3 regions of the Bradyrhizobium sp. WCU1 genome follow, and region 3 is predicted to be linked to each of the others. Evidence: riboswitches for the same ligand, from Rfam matches in the RefSeq annotation. Region 3 holds a riboswitch; each other region holds the start of a gene.

Region 1 (5,374 bases), 3.6 Mb from region 3:
CCTTCGACCAGCACCAGATCGGCGCACGCCTTCAGGCGCTCGAAGCTTTCCAGCACCGCGCCCATCAGCGACGGTTTCATCGCGGCATATTCGCGCGCGCGGGCGGTCGCGATCCGCTTGCCGTGCACGATGACCTGGGCGCCGACATCGGTCTCCGGCTTCAGCAGCACCGGGTTCATGTCGGTGTGCGGCTCGACGCCGGCGGCGAGCGCCTGCAACGCCTGCGCGCGTCCGATCTCGCCGCCGTCGACGGTCACGGCCGCATTGTTCGACATGTTCTGCGGCTTGAACGGCAGCACGCGCAGGCCGCGCCGCGTGGCGGCGCGCGCGAGGCCGGCGACGATGAGCGACTTGCCCACGTCCGAGCCGGCGCCCTGGATCATCAATGCGCGCGCCATGGCGTTGGGCTCTTAGAACTCGACGCCCGGCTGGGCCTTGATGCCGGACCGGAACGGATGCTTCACCAGCGTCATCTCGGTGACGAGGTCGGCGATCTCGATCAACTCCTCCTTGGCGTTGCGACCGGTGAGCACGACATGGGTCATCGGTGGCTTCGACGTCTTCAGGAAATCGACCACGTCGGCGATCGCCAGATAGTCGTAGCGCAGCGCAATGTTGATCTCGTCGAGCACGACCATGCGCAGGCTTTCGTCGGCGATCAGCTGCTTGGCCTTTTCCCAGCCGGCTTGCGCCGCCGCGATGTCGCGGGCGCGATCCTGCGTCTCCCAGGTGAAGCCTTCACCCATCGCGTGGAATTGACAGAGATCGCCGAAATGCCCGGCGAGCAGGCGGCGCTCGCCGGTATCCCAGGCACCCTTGATGAACTGCACCACGGCGCAGGGAAAGCCGTGCGCCACGCAGCGGACGATCATGCCGAAGGCGGAGGAGGATTTTCCCTTGCCGGCGCCGGTGTGAACGATGATCAGGCCCTTTTCGCCGCTCTTGGTCGCCATGATCTTGTCGCGGGCGACCTTCTTTTTCGCCATCTTGGTCGCGTGGCGCGTATCCAGCGAAGCCTCGCCGCTGACGACCTCGTCTTCGGTCCCGTTTCCTTCAGACGTCATGACGTTCCTTCGGCTTGACAAGTTCGAGCCGCGGACGAATGGTGGGTCCGCGTTGGTTCCTGTCCTATGACAGGCGAAGAGGGAATGCGATAGGGCTCAAGTCGGGCCTGAAAAGCAGCCGCCCCCGCGACCGTGACCGGAGAGATGCCCAAAGCCACTGATTCCCCAAGGGGATCGGGAAGGCGGGGATCGAAGGGAGAAATCCTGCTCCGCAAGCCGGGAGACCTGCCAACGCAGCATGTTGTGAGACCGGCGGACGGGGTGTTCCGCGACGGGGAACGAACCGGTGCAAGATCGGTTCGTGTGCCTCATCGCTTCCCGCTGTCAATCCAGGAAGGCCGATGAGCGTTACCCTTCATGTCTGTATTACCTGCCGCGCCGGCCAAACGCTGGCGGAAGGTGAAGTCGCGCCCGGTGCGCGCCTGCACGCCGCGCTTGTCGAGGCCGGTGTGCCCGATGGCGTCAATCTGGTTCCCGTCGAATGTCTCTCGGCTTGCAGCCAGGGCTGCTCGGTCGCGCTCAGCGCGCCCGGCCGGTGGTCCTATGTCTATGGGCGCCTGTCCGAAGCCAATGCCGGGGATGTGATCGCCGGCGCCAGCGCCTATGCCGCGGCGCCCGACGGCATCGTGCCGTGGCGCAGCCGCCCGGAAGTTTTCCGCAAGCAATCGCTTGCCCGCATTCCACCACTTCCCGTCGTGCCGGAGGCCGCAGAATGACGACACTCGCCAAGGTTCCGGTCACCGTCGTGACCGGCTTTCTCGGATCCGGCAAGACGACGCTGATCCAGCATCTGATCCGCAACGCCAACGGCAAGAAGCTCGCCGTGCTGGTGAACGAATTCGGCAGCGAGGGCGTCGACGGCGACATCCTGAAGTCGTGCGCCGACGCCGATTGCCCGACCGAGAACATCGTCGAGCTCGCCAATGGCTGCATCTGCTGCACCGTCGCCGACGATTTCATCCCGGCGATGGAGCAGTTGCTCGCGCGCCCGGTGAAGCCCGATCACATCGTGATCGAGACCTCCGGCCTCGCGCTGCCGAAGCCGCTGCTCAAGGCGTTCGACTGGCCGGAGATTCGTTCGCGGATCACGGTCGACGGCGTGATCGCGCTGGCCGATGCGGAAGCCGTTGCGGCCGGCCGGTTTGCGCCCGACGTTGCCGCAGTGGATGCGCAGCGCGCGGCCGACGCCAATCTCGACCACGAGACGCCGCTGTCCGAAGTGTTCGAGGATCAGATCGCCTGCGCCGACATCGTGCTGCTGACCAAGGCCGATCTCGCCGGGGCAGAGGGGATCAGGGTGGCCAAGGAGGTGATCGCGGCCGAGATGCCGCGCGAGGTGCCGATGTTGCCCGTTGTCGACGGCACCATCGACGCGCGCGTGATCCTTGGGCTCGGCGCCGCGGCGGAAAACGATCTCGCGGCGCGCCCGTCGCATCATGACGGCGAAGAGGAGCACGAGCACGACGATTTCAATTCGGTGGTGATCGATCTGCCCGAGATTGTCGATGTCGAGGCGCTGGTCGCTTCGATCAAGGGGCTGGCGCGCGAGCAGAACGTGCTGCGCGCCAAGGGCTATATCGCCGTCGAGGGCAAGCCGATGCGGTTACTGGTGCAATCGGTCGGCGAGCGGGTGCGGCATCAGTTCGACATGCCCTGGGGCATGCGGCCGCGGCAGTCGAAGCTCGTCGTGATCGGCGAACACGGCGATATTGATGAAGCCGCCATCAGGGCACGGCTTGGTGTCTGATGCACGTCGTCTTCCGCGAGAGTCGCGGCCTTGAGGAGACCGCGACACCAAGGGACCTCGGCCAGGATCCGGCCGATCTCGTGGTGTTGTCGTTTTCCGACAGCGATCTCGCGGCGTTCGCGGCCGGCTGGCGACGTGGCCGTGCGGCATTGCCGTCGCTGCGGCTCGCCAATCTCGCGGAGCTGCGCCATCCGCTGTCGGTCGATACTTATATCGAGCGGACGCTGTCGCACGCGCGCGGCATTCTGGTGCGGCTGATCGGCGGCGAACCCTATTGGTCCTACGGGCTCTCAGCGGTGCATCGGCTGGCCAGGGAGCGCGGCATCGCCCTGGTAGTGCTGCCGGCGGATGGCCGCGACGATCTGCGGCTCGATGAATTCTCGACCTTGCCGGTCTCGACCCTGCGCCGTCTGAAGGTGCTGTGCGACAAGGGCGGCCCGGTTGCCGCGCAGGCCGTGATCGCGCAACTGGCGCTGGCGTCCGGCCTCTATGCCGGGCCAGTGGTGGGCGAGATCGATCTGCCGGAGATCGGCGTCTACGATCCCCGGCGCGGTGCCGTCGCGGTGCTGCCGGCGCCGGATGGCCGGCCGCGGGCGCTCGTGACCTTCTATCGCTCCTATCTCGCGGCCGGCGACACCGCGCCGGTCGACGCGTTGATCGATGCGTTGCGTGAGAGGGGCTTTGATGCCCACGGTGTCTTCGTCACCTCGCTGAAGGCGGCAGGTGTTGCGGACTGGCTGCGCGTTCAGCTCGCGCAATGCCCGCCTGCGGCCATCGTCAACGCCACTGCGTTCTCCGCTGCCGGGAACGACGGCACGACGCCGTTCGACGCGGCTTCGTGCCCGATGTTCCAGGTCGCGCTGTCCACGGCGCGGCGCGAGGATTGGGCCTTGTCGCTGCGCGGCCTGTCGCCCGGCGATCTCGCAATGCATGTGGTGTTGCCGGAAGTCGACGGCCGCCTGTTCGCTGGTGTAGCGAGCTTCAAGTCGCCCGGTGAGCGCGATCCCGATCTGCAATTCGCGCATCTTGCGCATCGACCGGACGCCGAGCGTGTCGCGGCGATTGTCGCGCGCGTCGCAGCCTGGCACCGGCTTGCCGGCAAGCCGGCGCAAGACAAGCAGCTCGCGCTCGTGCTGTCGAACTATCCCGGCCGTCCGCATCAGATCGCCCACGCCGTCGGCCTTGATGCGCTTGCTTCAGTCCAGACGTTGCTGGCCGATCTCGCGGGTGCAGGGTTTGACGTCGAGGCGGTGGAGTTGCCGGGCGATGCGCTTTTGCGCCGGAAACTGACGTGGGACGTGAACGAATATCGCGCGGCGCTCTCCGGTATTCCCCTGCAGCTCCAGGATGATCTGGCGCGTGCATGGGGCGCCCCGGAGGACGATCCCGATTGCCGTGACGGCGCATTTCATTTCGCCGCGATCCGATGCGGCAAGTCGGTCATCGCCGTTCAGCCGGAGCGCGGTGATGTCAGTCATCGCGATGCCGACTATCACGATCTGTCGCGCATGCCCCGCCATGCCTATGTCGCGTTCCATCTCTGGCTCCGGGGGCAAGGTATCGACGCCGTCGTCCACATCGGCGCGCATGGCACGCTGGAATGGCTGCCCGGCAAATCGGTTGCGCTGTCGTCCGCGTGCTGGCCGGAGGCATTGATCGGCGATCTGCCGGTTGTCTATCCCTTCATCGTCAACGATCCCGGCGAGGCGGCGCAGGCCAAGCGCCGGATCGGCGCCGTGACGATCGGTCATCTGCCGCCGCCGCTGGGACAAGCCGCGGTGCCGGAAAGCCTGCGTGCTCTCGAGCGCCTGCTCGATGAATATTCGACCGCCGATGGTCTCGACCCGGCGCGGCGGCAGCGCCTGATCGCTGCGATCCGCGAAGAAGCGCGCATAGCCGGGCTGGAGGACGATCTCGGTCTTGCCGCGTCAGTCTCCGCGGCCGAGGCCATCCCGCAGATCGACCGCTTCGTCTGCGATCTCAAGGAAAGCCAGTTCGGCGACGGACTGCACGTGTTCGGGCAGGGCGCTTGCGGCGAGGCGGAGAAGGCGGCGTTACTTGATGCGCTGGCCGGCCGGCGCGTCGCGCCGGGGCCGTCGGGCTCGCCCTATCGCGGGCGCAGCGACGTGCTGCCGACCGGACGCAATCTGTTTGCCGTCGATCCACGCGCGGTGCCGACGCCGTCGGCGCATGCGCAGGGTGTGAAGCTCGCCGAGGAACTGCTGCGCCGTCATTTGCAGGATCACGGCGACTGGCCGAAGGGACTCGTCGTCGATCTCTGGGGCTCGTCGACGATGCGCACTGCCGGTGAGGATTTTGCGATGGCGTTGCACCTTGCCGGCATCGCGCCGCGCTGGGATCACGGGTCGGGCCGGGTGACCGGCTACGACATCATCGCGCTGGCGGAGCTCGGCCGTCCCCGCATCGACGTCACGCTGCGTGTGTCAGGCCTGTTCCGCGACGTGTTTGCGGGGCTTGCCCAATTGTTCGAAGCCGCGACGGAAGCTCTGTCAGAACGCAGCGAGGAGGCGGACGAGAATCCCTATCGGCAGCGTATCGCCCG
Region 2 (5,374 bases), 370 kb from region 3:
GCTCGCGCAGAGGCAGCAACGCCAGCGCATCGTCGCCGATCCGGATCTCACCGTTCGACGGGATCAGCCCGGCCAGCGCGCGCAGCAGCGTGGTCTTGCCGGCGCCGTTCGGCCCGACCAGCGCGACCAGATGACCCGGGGCCAGCGACAACGAAATATCATGCAGCACCTCGCGACGGCCGAGCGACGCATAGAGACCACTGGTGGTAAGCAATGTCATGCCACGCCCCCACCGAGCGCGCGGCGTTCGCGCATGATCAAATAGAGGAAGAACGGCACGCCGATGATCGAGGTCAGCACGCCGACCTTGATGTCCGAGGTCGACGGGATGATGCGCACCGCGATATCGGCGGCGAGCAGCAGGGCCGAGCCGGTAAGCGCGCTCGGCACCAGAAGCCGCGCCGGATCGTGGCCGATCAGCGGTCGCATCAGATGCGGGGCGACGAGCCCAATGAAACCGATCGTGCCGGTCACGGCAACCGCGCCGCCGACGCCGAGCGCAACGCCTGTGATCACAAGGAGCCGCAGCCGGGCGACATCGACGCCGAGGCTCTGTGCGGCCTCCTCGCCGAGCGTCAGCGTGCGGAAGGCGTTCGCCTGGCTCAGCAGGATGGCGGCACCCGCGACGATGAAGGGCAGCGCCAGCGCCACGTGCTGGAAGCTGCGGTCCTCCAGCGAGCCGAGCAGCCAGAACGCGATCTCCAGCACCACGAACGGATTGCTGGAGAGGTTCATCACCAGGGCGGTCGCGGCTCCCGCAAAGCTCGAGATCGCGAGCCCCGCGAGGATCAGGATCAGCAGCCCGGCATTGCGGCCGGCGATCGCGAGCAGCGCGAACACCGAGCCGAAGGCGGCGATGATCGCCACCACCGGCAGTGCATACGAGCGTACATCGGCAAGCCCCAGCGCGATCACCAACACCGCGCCGAATGCCGCGGATTGCGGCGCGCCGAACAGCGATGGCGAGGCCAGCGGATTGCGCAGCAGGCCCTGCAGCGCCGCGCCTGACAGCCCGAGAATGCCGCCGATCGCGAATGCAAGGATGGTGCGCGGCAGGCGGATCTCGCGCACGATCACCTGCGCCACGTCGCTGCCGCCGCCGAACAGCGCCTCGATCACCGCAAGCGGCGACAACCGCACCGGCCCGATGCCGAGCGAGATCACCAGCAGCAGCGCCACGAGCGCGAGCAGCGCCGCGGTGGCACCCCACCGGCGCCGCGCCGCGACCTCGGCCGCCAAGGCAAACTCCTGCACGCTCATTGGATCCATGCTCTTACAGCGATCGCCGTGGCAGACAAGCGACACTCGACAAAAACCGTGGCCGTGCGGCGATCGCCCGACCGCCGCCGGATTGACTTTGCTGCGCGGCCGAACCCTAGATGAACATGACGGTTCTTTGATGAGATGAAAAGGGAATGCGGTGCGGGGAAACCTCCCCAAGGCCGCGGCTGCCCCCGCAACTGTATGCGGTGAATCCTTCGTCAGATGCCACTGGGAGTCTCGGTCCTGGGAAGGCGACGAAGGGTAACGACCCGCGAGCCAGGAGACCTGCCGTCAGCCGTGGTCACACGCGAGGATGCCGGTCGGGGAGTACAGGCATGAGCTTCACCTGATGCGGCAAGCACATGGTGAGACTGGTTCGCGGTGACGTGCCACTGACGTTACCGAGGTCTCGCCTATGTTCTGCTACCCTGCCCGTCGGCGCCGCGCGCTTCTGCTCGCGTCGACGATGATCGTGCCGTCAATCATCATCTCAGCCGCGCGGGCGCAGCAGGCGCCCGCTCCCGATCAGCTGCCCGCGATCGAAGTCACCAAGCCGGGCGACCAGAATGTCACGCGCGCCAAGCCGGCGGCCGACCAAACACCGGCACCGCGCCGCCCGGCGCCGGGCACCACGCAGAGCAACAACGCGGGCAGCGGAAGCGGATCGGGCGCGACCGGGACCGGTGTAGTCACCGGAACGGGCGACGCCGGTGGCGGCCGCCAGTTCGCCGGTATTGTCGGCTCCTCCTCGACCGTGATCACGGCCGACGACATCGCGCATTCGCCGGTGCAGTCGCTGCCCGAGATTCTCGCGCAGGTGCCGGGCGTGCAGTTGCAAACGCCCTATGGAGGACCGAACGGCGCCAAGACCTCGGTCGACCTGCGCGGCTTCGGCGCGTTCGCCTCCGACAACACCCTGTTCCTGCTCAACGGCCGCCGCCTCAACGACGTCGACAAGGCCGGCTTCGACCTCACCACGATCCCGCTCGATTCGATCGCGCGGATCGAGATCGTCAGAGGCAACAGCGGCGCGGTGCTCTATGGCGACAACGCGGTGGGCGGCGTGGTCAACATCATCACCAAGACCGGCGCTGGCGGTCCACCCGCCACGATCAGGGCCGAGGGCGGGTTCGGTTCCTTCAATAGCCGGATGGCGGCCGTGTCCGCGGCGCTCAATTCCGGACCCTGGTCGACCTCGTTCTACGGCAATGGCATCAAGTCCGACGGCTACCGCGTCAACAATGCGCTCGACCAGCGCAACGCGGTCGGCAGCGTCAACTACACCACGTCGGATCTAATCGCCTTCCTGACCGTCACCGGCAGCGACCAGAAGCTCGGCCTGCCCGGCGGACGGCTGGTCGATCCGTCGATCGGCGTCAACCAGCTGCTCACCGATCGCCGCGGCGCGGCGACGCCGTTCGACTACGCCAACCAGCAGACGGCAAGCGTCACGGCCGGCTTTACCAAAACATTGACCAACGGCGTCGACCTCATCGTCGACGGCGGCTGGCGGCAGCGTGAGACGCAAAGCGGCTTCTTCGGCACAGTGCCGACCATCAGCTTCGCCTCGACCTACAACGATGCGGCGCTGCAGACCTGGTCGCTGACACCGCGGCTCAGCATCAAGAACGTCGCGTTCGGAATGCCGTCGACGATCCTGACCGGCATCGACTATTACGATTCGACGTTCCGCGAGGCGCGCGGCGCCTATCAGGGCGTCGACCCCTTCCACATCTACAACATCGAGCAGCAGACCGTCGCCGGTTACTGGCAGCATACGCTGGGTCTGTTGCCGACGACCGATTTCTCCTACGGCGCGCGCGTGCAGAATACCAACGTCTCGGCGCGCGACCGCTACGACCCGAACGCGCCGTTCGCGTTCGACACGCAGGCCTCCCCGCTCGGCAGCAACGAGACGCAGTACGCTGCACATGTCGGCATCGAGCATCGCTTCACCGACACCTTCTCGGTGTTCGGCCGCGCCGCGCGTGCCTTCCGCACGCCCGATGTCGATGAGCGCGTTTTGTCAGGCCCGGGCTTCGACGCGTTCTTCAACCCGTTGCCGCAGAACTTCCAGCTCAAGACCCAGACGTCAGAGGACGTCGAGGGCGGCTTCCGGGTCAAGACCAACCTGTTTCAGGTGCAGACCAGCGTCTATCTGATGGACCTCGAGAACGAGATCCATTTCAACCCGGTGCTGTTCTACAACGTCAACCTCGACCCCACGCGGCGCTATGGCTCCGAGACCAGCGCATCGCTCAAGGTCAGCGACAGCGTCACGCTGCGCGGCGGCATGGCGATCACCCGTGCCGTGTTCCGCGACGGCATGTGGGCCGGCAACGACGTGCCGCTGGTCTCCCGCTACACCGGCAACATCGGCCTGACCTGGAATATCTGGCAGAACTATCTGGTGTTCGACGCCACGGTGCGGGCCTGGAGCTCGCGCATCATGGACAACGATCAGGCCAACACCCAGAGCCGGATCCCCGGCAACGCCACCGCCGATCTGAAGCTGAGCGGACAAGTCGACCGCTTCTTCTGGTCGCTCAGCGTCAACAACCTGTTCAACGCGCTGTACTACGACTACGCCATCGCGAGCTCGTTCACGGCCGGCCGCTTCTCGGCCTATCCGCTGCCCGGCCGCACCTACATGGTCAAGGCCGGCGCGACCTTCTAGAGCCTGACTGGCGCGGCGGAGTGTGACCGGCCGCGCCATCTCCTCACGTTACAAGCGCCAGGGAACTGAGTAGAATTCCGGCAGATGATTTGACCCGTGCAGAGGAAACGCATGGCCAAGGCAGGAAAGACAAGCAAGGGCGGCGCCACGGCTCGCGACAAGCCCGACGACAAGCCAAAGAAGCCGCCGCCGCCAGCGGCGTCTCAGGACGACGATTACGAGGATGGCGACATCGCCACGCCGAAGCTCGACCGCTACGGCAATGATGACGAGCCGTTGTGAGCGATGAACGATCCATCCCCACGGCGTCCCGGCGAAAGCCGGGACCCATACTCCGCGGCGGATGTTGGGAATGGGACTCGTTGTTCCACCGTCACTCACCAAGGACCGTTCGTGGTTATGGGTCCCGGCTTTCGCCGGGACGACGTGTTGAGGGATCGTGCAAGAAATCCTCCCCCTCGATTGTCCTGATGCTCCCGCGATCGAGCAGGTGCGCGCCGAACCCCCCGCGCGCCAGCGATGCGGCGATCGGCGGCGAGGCCAGCAGCAGCGCGGCCGTCATCCCGAGCGGCACGGCGCTGAGCCAATCGAGCCGGACCGGCGTCAATTCCTCGGCGCTGCCCCGATAGAGGCCTTCACCCGCAGCGATCCGGCCGCATTCCCGGATCAGGTCGCGCCGCGTGCCGTCGCGCGAGGCGCTGCCGAGCAGCGCCTGCATCGCAAGGTGCGTCCGCACACCGGCGCGGCTCTCCCCCAGCGGCGCCGGGGTCTCGCCGCGCGAGACCCGCAGCAAGAGATCGACCAGATCAGTGCCGGACTGGTAGGCGTTCATCGGCTCGACCAGCCGCGGATTGCAGTCGATCAACAGCGGGGTTGCGCTGTCGAGCGGCATGATGACGTCGACCGAGAGCGCGCCGTGCCAGCGAAGATGCGCACCGATGGTCTCGAGATTGGCGCGGATCGCCGGCCGGCTTACGCTCTCCTTGATCGCCTCGCCGCCGCCGACCCCGGCTGCGATCTGCCGGTAGGCATGGAAGCCGACCAGCGTGCCGCGGCAGAACACCGACTGCGCCTTCGCGACCGTACCGGTGATGAGATCCTGCGCCAGCACCTCGCCGGCAAAATCGCCTGACGATTCGAGATCGTAGAGCGCGCGATTGAGATCGCCGGCGTCGCGCACGAACCAGATGCCGCGGCTCGCGGTGCCGACCGACGTCTTGACCACGGACGGAAACTGCAGGCCGTCGCGCAGCTCCTCGGCCGAGGTCACGATCCGGGTCGGCGGCTGCGGCTGGCCGAGTTGGTCGAGCAGCCGGCTGAAGCCGGCCTTGCTGTGCACGGCGCGATAGGAGGCGAAATCCGGCAGCGCCAGACCAGTGCGCGAGGTCAGCCGCGCCGCGGCGCGGGCGAACAGGAAGCCTTGCTCATGGGTCG
Region 3 (5,374 bases):
CGGAGTTGATCGCCGGCGCCAGTGATGGCGTGGTCAGCCTGAGCAACGGCTGCATCTGCTGCACGCTGGAGGGCGACCTGCTGCGCACGCTCGCAACCCTGCTGCGGCGTGATCCGCGTCCGGAGTTCATCGTGATCGAGACCAGCGGGATCGCTGATCCCGCCGACATCGTGCGCAATCTGATGGATCCGGTGATCTGGAGGGAGGCGCCGCTGGAGACGGTGCTCTGCGTGGTCGATGCGACGCAACCGGTGACAGCGCTGGATGATGCACTGCTGCGCTCGCAGCTGCGGGCGGCGGATGTGGTGGCGTTGAGCAAGGTGGATCTCGCCGATGCCGCCGCCTGCGCCACGATTCGCGCCGCCGTGCGGACGGTGCGTCCGGCGGCCGTGGTGGTCGATACCCTGCATGGCGAGGTGCCGGCCGCGCTGCTGTTTCCGGCTGATCTCGATCATGTGCCGGCGCCGCGCGAGCCCGCGCCGCGACGGCCGGCGACCGATCGCTTCGAGACGCTGAGTTGGACCTCGGAGCGGCCGGTGCTTCTGCCGCGCCTGCAGCAGGCGATCGGCAAACTGGCGCCGAAGCTGGCGCGGGCGAAGGGATTGTTCGAGACGGTGGAGCAGCCCGGACGGCTGACGGTATTTCAACTCGCCGGCGGCCGCGCGAAGCTGGCTGCAGGCGGTGTCCCGGCGCCCGGTGTACCGCGCACGCGGCTAGTGTTCATCGCCGAGATGGGAGCGCTCTCGCGTGCCGAGATCGATGAGATCATGCAGGGATGCGTCGAAGCAGGATGACGGGACAATAAGCCTCCGCGTCAGCAAACGGCTGTGTCATCGCCGCAGCACAATCGCGCAAAGCATGCGTGCGACAATCGCATCGAATTGACAGCCCAGCCGGCACCTCCTATCAATTTCGGCGACGGTTCCCTTCGGGGATCAAAAGGGAATGCGGTGCGAGGGTAACCCAATGCCGCAGCTGTCCCCGCAACTGTAAACGGCGAGCCTTTCGTCAATTTGCCACTGGGCTACTCAGCTCGGGAAGGCGTCAACAGGCGATGACCCGTGAGCCAGGAGACCTGCCGTCAGTCGTGGTCACACGCGAGCACATCGGGCGGGGGCGTCCTGGTGGGATCGGAGCACTGCCTTTCCGGCAATGCGCCAGTCCGCGTTCGCGGTGACGTGCCACGTTACCGCGAGTCGTTTCATGTCCTCGTCTTCTTCCGTTGCGCGCAACTGGCGCCTCGGTCTCGTCTGCTCCTTGTCATCATTGTTGCTGCCGGCTGAAGCTTCAGCACAAACAGCTCCACCCACCACGCTCGATCCGATCGAGGTCGCACCATCGGCATCCGCGAAGCCCAAACCCGCGGCGCGAAGCAGCAACACCGCGACCGCGCGGCAGCGCGCCAGGCCGGCAACGGCCGCGGCAGCCGGCGGCGCGCCGCGCGCCGCAGCGTCGGGCGCATCGGGGGCGGCTTCGCCGACACTCAATGCCACCACGCAAGGCGGCACCGGCAGCCGCCTCAACCTGACGCCGCTGCAGACGCCGGCGAGCGTCGAGATCATCACCGCGCAGACCATCGCCGAACGCGGCCAGCATAGTGTGCTCGATGCCGTTACCCAGAACGCGGCCGGCTTCATCGCAACGCCTGCGCCTGGCAATGGCGGCCTGTCGTTCAGCACCCGCGGCTTTGCCGGCAGCAACTCGGTGATGACGCTCTACGACGGCTCGCGCTTCTATATCGGCTCCGGCACCCTGACGTTCCCCTACGACACCTGGTCGGCGCAGCGCATCGAAGTGCTGCGCGGCCCGGCCTCGGTGCTGTACGGTGAAGGCGCGATCGGCGGCGTCATCAACGTGATCCCGAAGAAGCCGCAGAACACGCCCTACAACGAGGCCGAGGTTTCGCTCGACAGCAACATGACGCGGCGGCTGTCGGTAGGACAGCACCGGTCCGATCAATCCCAATGTGTCGTATCGCATCAACGCCACCGGCAACATGTCGAACGGCTGGGTCGATCGCGACAAGACCTCGAATGCGGCGGTGTCGGCCGCCGTGCGCGTGCAGGCGTCGGAGAATCTCGCCTTCACGCTGTCGGAAGATTATGCCGATCGCAGCCCGTCGCGCTATTTCGGCACGCCGTTGATCAACGGCGCGATCCAGGACGCGCTGCGCTTCAAGAACTACAACGCCTCCGACAGCGCGATCCGCTACCAGGACAGCTGGACCCAGTTCAAGACCGAGTGGGATGTCGCCGACGGCATCAAGGTCAACAACACGCTTTATTACCTGACCAGCGAGCGGCACTGGCGCGACATCGAGAACTACACCTGGAATCCGAAGACGCAGCTGATCGACCGCTCCAGCTATATCGAGATCTTCCACGACCAGAAGCAGTCCGGTAACCGGATGGACGCAACGTTCAGCGGTCACATCTTCGGCCTTGCGAACCAGTTCGTCGCCGGCTTCGACGTCAATCACATCGAGTTCTTCCACACCAACAACTCACCCTATGGCGGCGCGTCGTCGGTGAACCCGTATGTGTTCGATCCCGGGTCGTTTTTTGCAACCACGACGGCGACCGCGCCGGGCTTCAATTCGATCGTCAATCAATACGCGCTGTTCGCCGAGGACCGGCTCAAGCTGACCGATCAATTGTCGCTCGTTACCGGCGTCCGATACGACCGACCCGAGATCGATCGCACCGACTACAAGATACCGGGGAACAGTTTCGAAACCACGCTGTCGGGTACCAGCTGGCGCACCGGCCTCGTGTACGAACCGATCAAGGACCTCGCGCTCTACGGCCAGTATGCGGTCGGCGTCGACCCGGTCGGCAATCTCATCTCGCTGTCTGCTTCGCAGAAGAACTTCCAGCTCGCCAGCGGCAAGCAGACCGAGATCGGCGTCAAGCAGTCGTTCCTGGGCGGACGCGGCGAGTGGACGCTGGCGGGCTATGAGATCGTCAAGAACAATCTGCTCATCGCAGATCCCGGCAATCCCGGATACTCGCTCCAGGTCGGGCAGCAATCATCGCGTGGCGTCGAGGCCTCGGTCGGGCTCGCGCTCGACTACGGCTGGCGCATCGACGCCAATACGGCGCTGCTGCGCGCCAAATACGACAACAACAGCCAGCTGGTCGGCGGCAAGATCGTCAGCTATGCCGGCAATGTCCCGGTCAACGTGCCGCAGCAGGTCTCCAATGTCTGGCTGACTTGGGATTTCGCGCCCAACTGGTCGGTCTATGGCGGCGTGCAGATCGTCGGCGCGATGTACTCCGATCTCGCCAACACCCAGAGGCGGCCGGGCTACAATGTGGTCAATGGCGGCATCAGGTGGAAACCGGACGATCGCACGACGGTTGCCTTCCGTGTCTACAATCTGTTCGACCAGGTCTACGCGGTGACCGCGAACGGCACGGGGCAGTGGCTGCTGGGCATGCCGCGCACGGCGGAACTGTCCGTCAACGTGAAGTTCTGACCATGCGCAAGGCTCTGATCCGGCGAGGGCGGCGGTGGCTCTATGTCGTCCATCGCTGGATCGGCATTGCGACGTGCCTCTTGTTCGCGATGTGGTTCATCTCGGGCCTCGTCATGATGTATGTCGCGTTTCCACGCCTCACCGACGGCGAGCGCCTCGCTGCGCTCCCGCTCATTCTCTGGAACAAGGTGCAGGTCGCGCCGGATCGCGCGATGGCGATTGCGGGCGCAGAGCATTATCCGCGCGACCTGCGGCTCTCGATGATGGATGATACGCCGGTCTATCGCGTGACCGGCTGGAAGGGCGCCGCCGGCACCATCTCGGCGACCGATGGCCGCGTGATCGATCACATCACGCCGGATCAGGCGCTTGCGATCGCCGGCCATCACTCGCATGCGGCGCAGCCACAATTGCTCGACACGGTGACGCGCGATCAATGGTCGGTCACCGCGCGCTTCGATCCGTTGCGGCCGCTCTATCGGATCGGCCTCGGTGATGCCGACGGCACCGAGCTCTACGTCTCCGCGCGCAGCGGCGAGATCGCGCTCGATACCACGCGGCGCGAACGGATCTGGAACTGGCTCGGATCGATCCCGCACTGGATCTATCCGACCGTGCTGCGCAAGGACGGCCCGCTGTGGCGGGACGTCGTGCTGTGGATCTCGGGCATCTGCCTCGTGGTCGCGGTCACCGGATTCTGGATCGGCATTCTCCGGCTGCGGCTGACGCGCCGCTACGCCGATGGCGCCGTCTCGCCCTATCGCGGCTGGATGGGCTGGCATCATATCGCGGGCCTCGTCGGCGGCATCTTCGTCTTCACCTGGATGTTCAGCGGCTGGCTGTCGCTCAATCCCGGCGGTGCGTTCTCCGGGCGCGGCATGACGCGTGAGATCGCGACCGGCTACAGCGGCCATGATGCGCCCGACATCGTCGCCGAGTTCCGGTCGCCGCCGTCGATATCGGCAGTGGAGGCGCGCTTCGTCTGGATCGGCGGACGCCCGCTGATGTTGCTCGACGACAGCAGCGGCCGTCGCAGCCTCGCCGATCCGGCAACCGGCGCGCCCGTGGCGCTCCCGCGGGACGAGATCATCGCGGCCGCCCGACGCGCGATGCCGGGCGCTGCGATGACATCGGTGCATCAACTCGATGAGCCGGATGCGTATTGGTACACGCTGCATCATCAGCGCGAGCTTCCGGTGTTGCGGATCGGCTTCGACGATCCGGCCCACACCTGGCTGCACATCTCTCCGGTCACCGCCGAGATCCTCGACCGCAGCGACGACAGCCGACGATCGTATCGCTGGCTGTTCAACGCGCTGCACAGCCTCGACTTCCCGTTGCTGCTGCGCATCTGGCCGGCGCGCGACGTCGTGGTGTGGCTGCTGTCCGTGGTCGGCACGGTCGTCTCGATCAGCGGTATCGTGATCGGATGGCGCCGGCTGCGGCGCAAGGTGCGGTCTTGCGCGGTCGACGCCCGTGTTAGCAGATTGTCATAATCTCTTTCTATGTTGCGCCTGCCGCTGACTTGACGAACGGCTGTATCGATCGCCGATGGATCGTGCTGTTCCGCTGGGGCTTGGGGATCAAGGCGGCGCCTCATGCACTTTGTTGGTCGGAAGATTGAGCTGCGCGCAAAGCATGATCGGATGTGGCAGCGCTTTCTCGCCCTGGTCATAGGCACTCTCGTTGCCGGGAATATCCAGACGGTAGCGATGGCGGGGGGTCCTGAATCAGTTCGAACGCCGGCAACGGTCGACTTCGATATCGGGGGGCAGCCCTTGGTCTCGGCGCTCGATGCCTACAGCGCGGCGACAGGTCTGCAGGTCGTCTACGACGCCACGCTGGCCGGAGGACGCCGCGCACAGGCCGTCAAGGGATCGATGGCGCCTGACATGG

What was found. Region 3 has a riboswitch for cobalamin ahead of ACTUWL_RS20135 (TonB-dependent receptor plug domain-containing protein). Riboswitches for the same ligand answer to the same signal wherever they lie in the genome.
Region 1: linked by a shared signal. The riboswitch ahead of ACTUWL_RS03570 (DUF1636 family protein) and the one ahead of ACTUWL_RS20135 (TonB-dependent receptor plug domain-containing protein) in region 3 are both predicted to bind cobalamin.
Region 2: linked by a shared signal. The riboswitch ahead of ACTUWL_RS18440 (TonB-dependent receptor) and the one ahead of ACTUWL_RS20135 (TonB-dependent receptor plug domain-containing protein) in region 3 are both predicted to bind cobalamin.

The regions. Positions count from the first base shown of each region.
Region 1 covers NZ_CM130280.1:770,511-775,884, reverse strand. The annotation lists gene ACTUWL_RS03580 (cobyric acid synthase) at 1-398, opposite strand, end outside; gene cobO (cob(I)yrinic acid a,c-diamide adenosyltransferase) at 411-1,064, opposite strand; cobalamin riboswitch at 1,101-1,311, shown strand; gene ACTUWL_RS03570 (DUF1636 family protein) at 1,406-1,780, shown strand; gene cobW (cobalamin biosynthesis protein CobW) at 1,777-2,811, shown strand; gene cobN (cobaltochelatase subunit CobN) at 2,811-5,374, shown strand, end outside.
Region 2 covers NZ_CM130280.1:3,979,421-3,984,794, reverse strand. The annotation lists gene ACTUWL_RS18450 (ABC transporter ATP-binding protein) at 1-220, opposite strand, end outside; gene ACTUWL_RS18445 (FecCD family ABC transporter permease) at 217-1,260, opposite strand; cobalamin riboswitch at 1,373-1,570, shown strand; gene ACTUWL_RS18440 (TonB-dependent receptor) at 1,730-3,940, shown strand; gene ACTUWL_RS18435 (hypothetical protein) at 4,052-4,222, shown strand; gene ACTUWL_RS18430 (xanthine phosphoribosyltransferase) at 4,338-5,374, opposite strand, start outside.
Region 3 covers NZ_CM130280.1:4,350,684-4,356,057, forward strand. The annotation lists gene ACTUWL_RS20125 (CobW family GTP-binding protein) at 1-794, shown strand, start outside; cobalamin riboswitch at 903-1,097, shown strand; gene ACTUWL_RS20130 (hypothetical protein) at 1,092-1,637, opposite strand; partial or broken gene ACTUWL_RS20135 (TonB-dependent receptor plug domain-containing protein) at 1,576-1,788, shown strand; gene ACTUWL_RS20140 (TonB-dependent receptor) at 1,967-3,478, shown strand; gene ACTUWL_RS20145 (PepSY domain-containing protein) at 3,481-4,974, shown strand; gene ACTUWL_RS20150 (STN domain-containing protein) at 5,257-5,374, shown strand, end outside.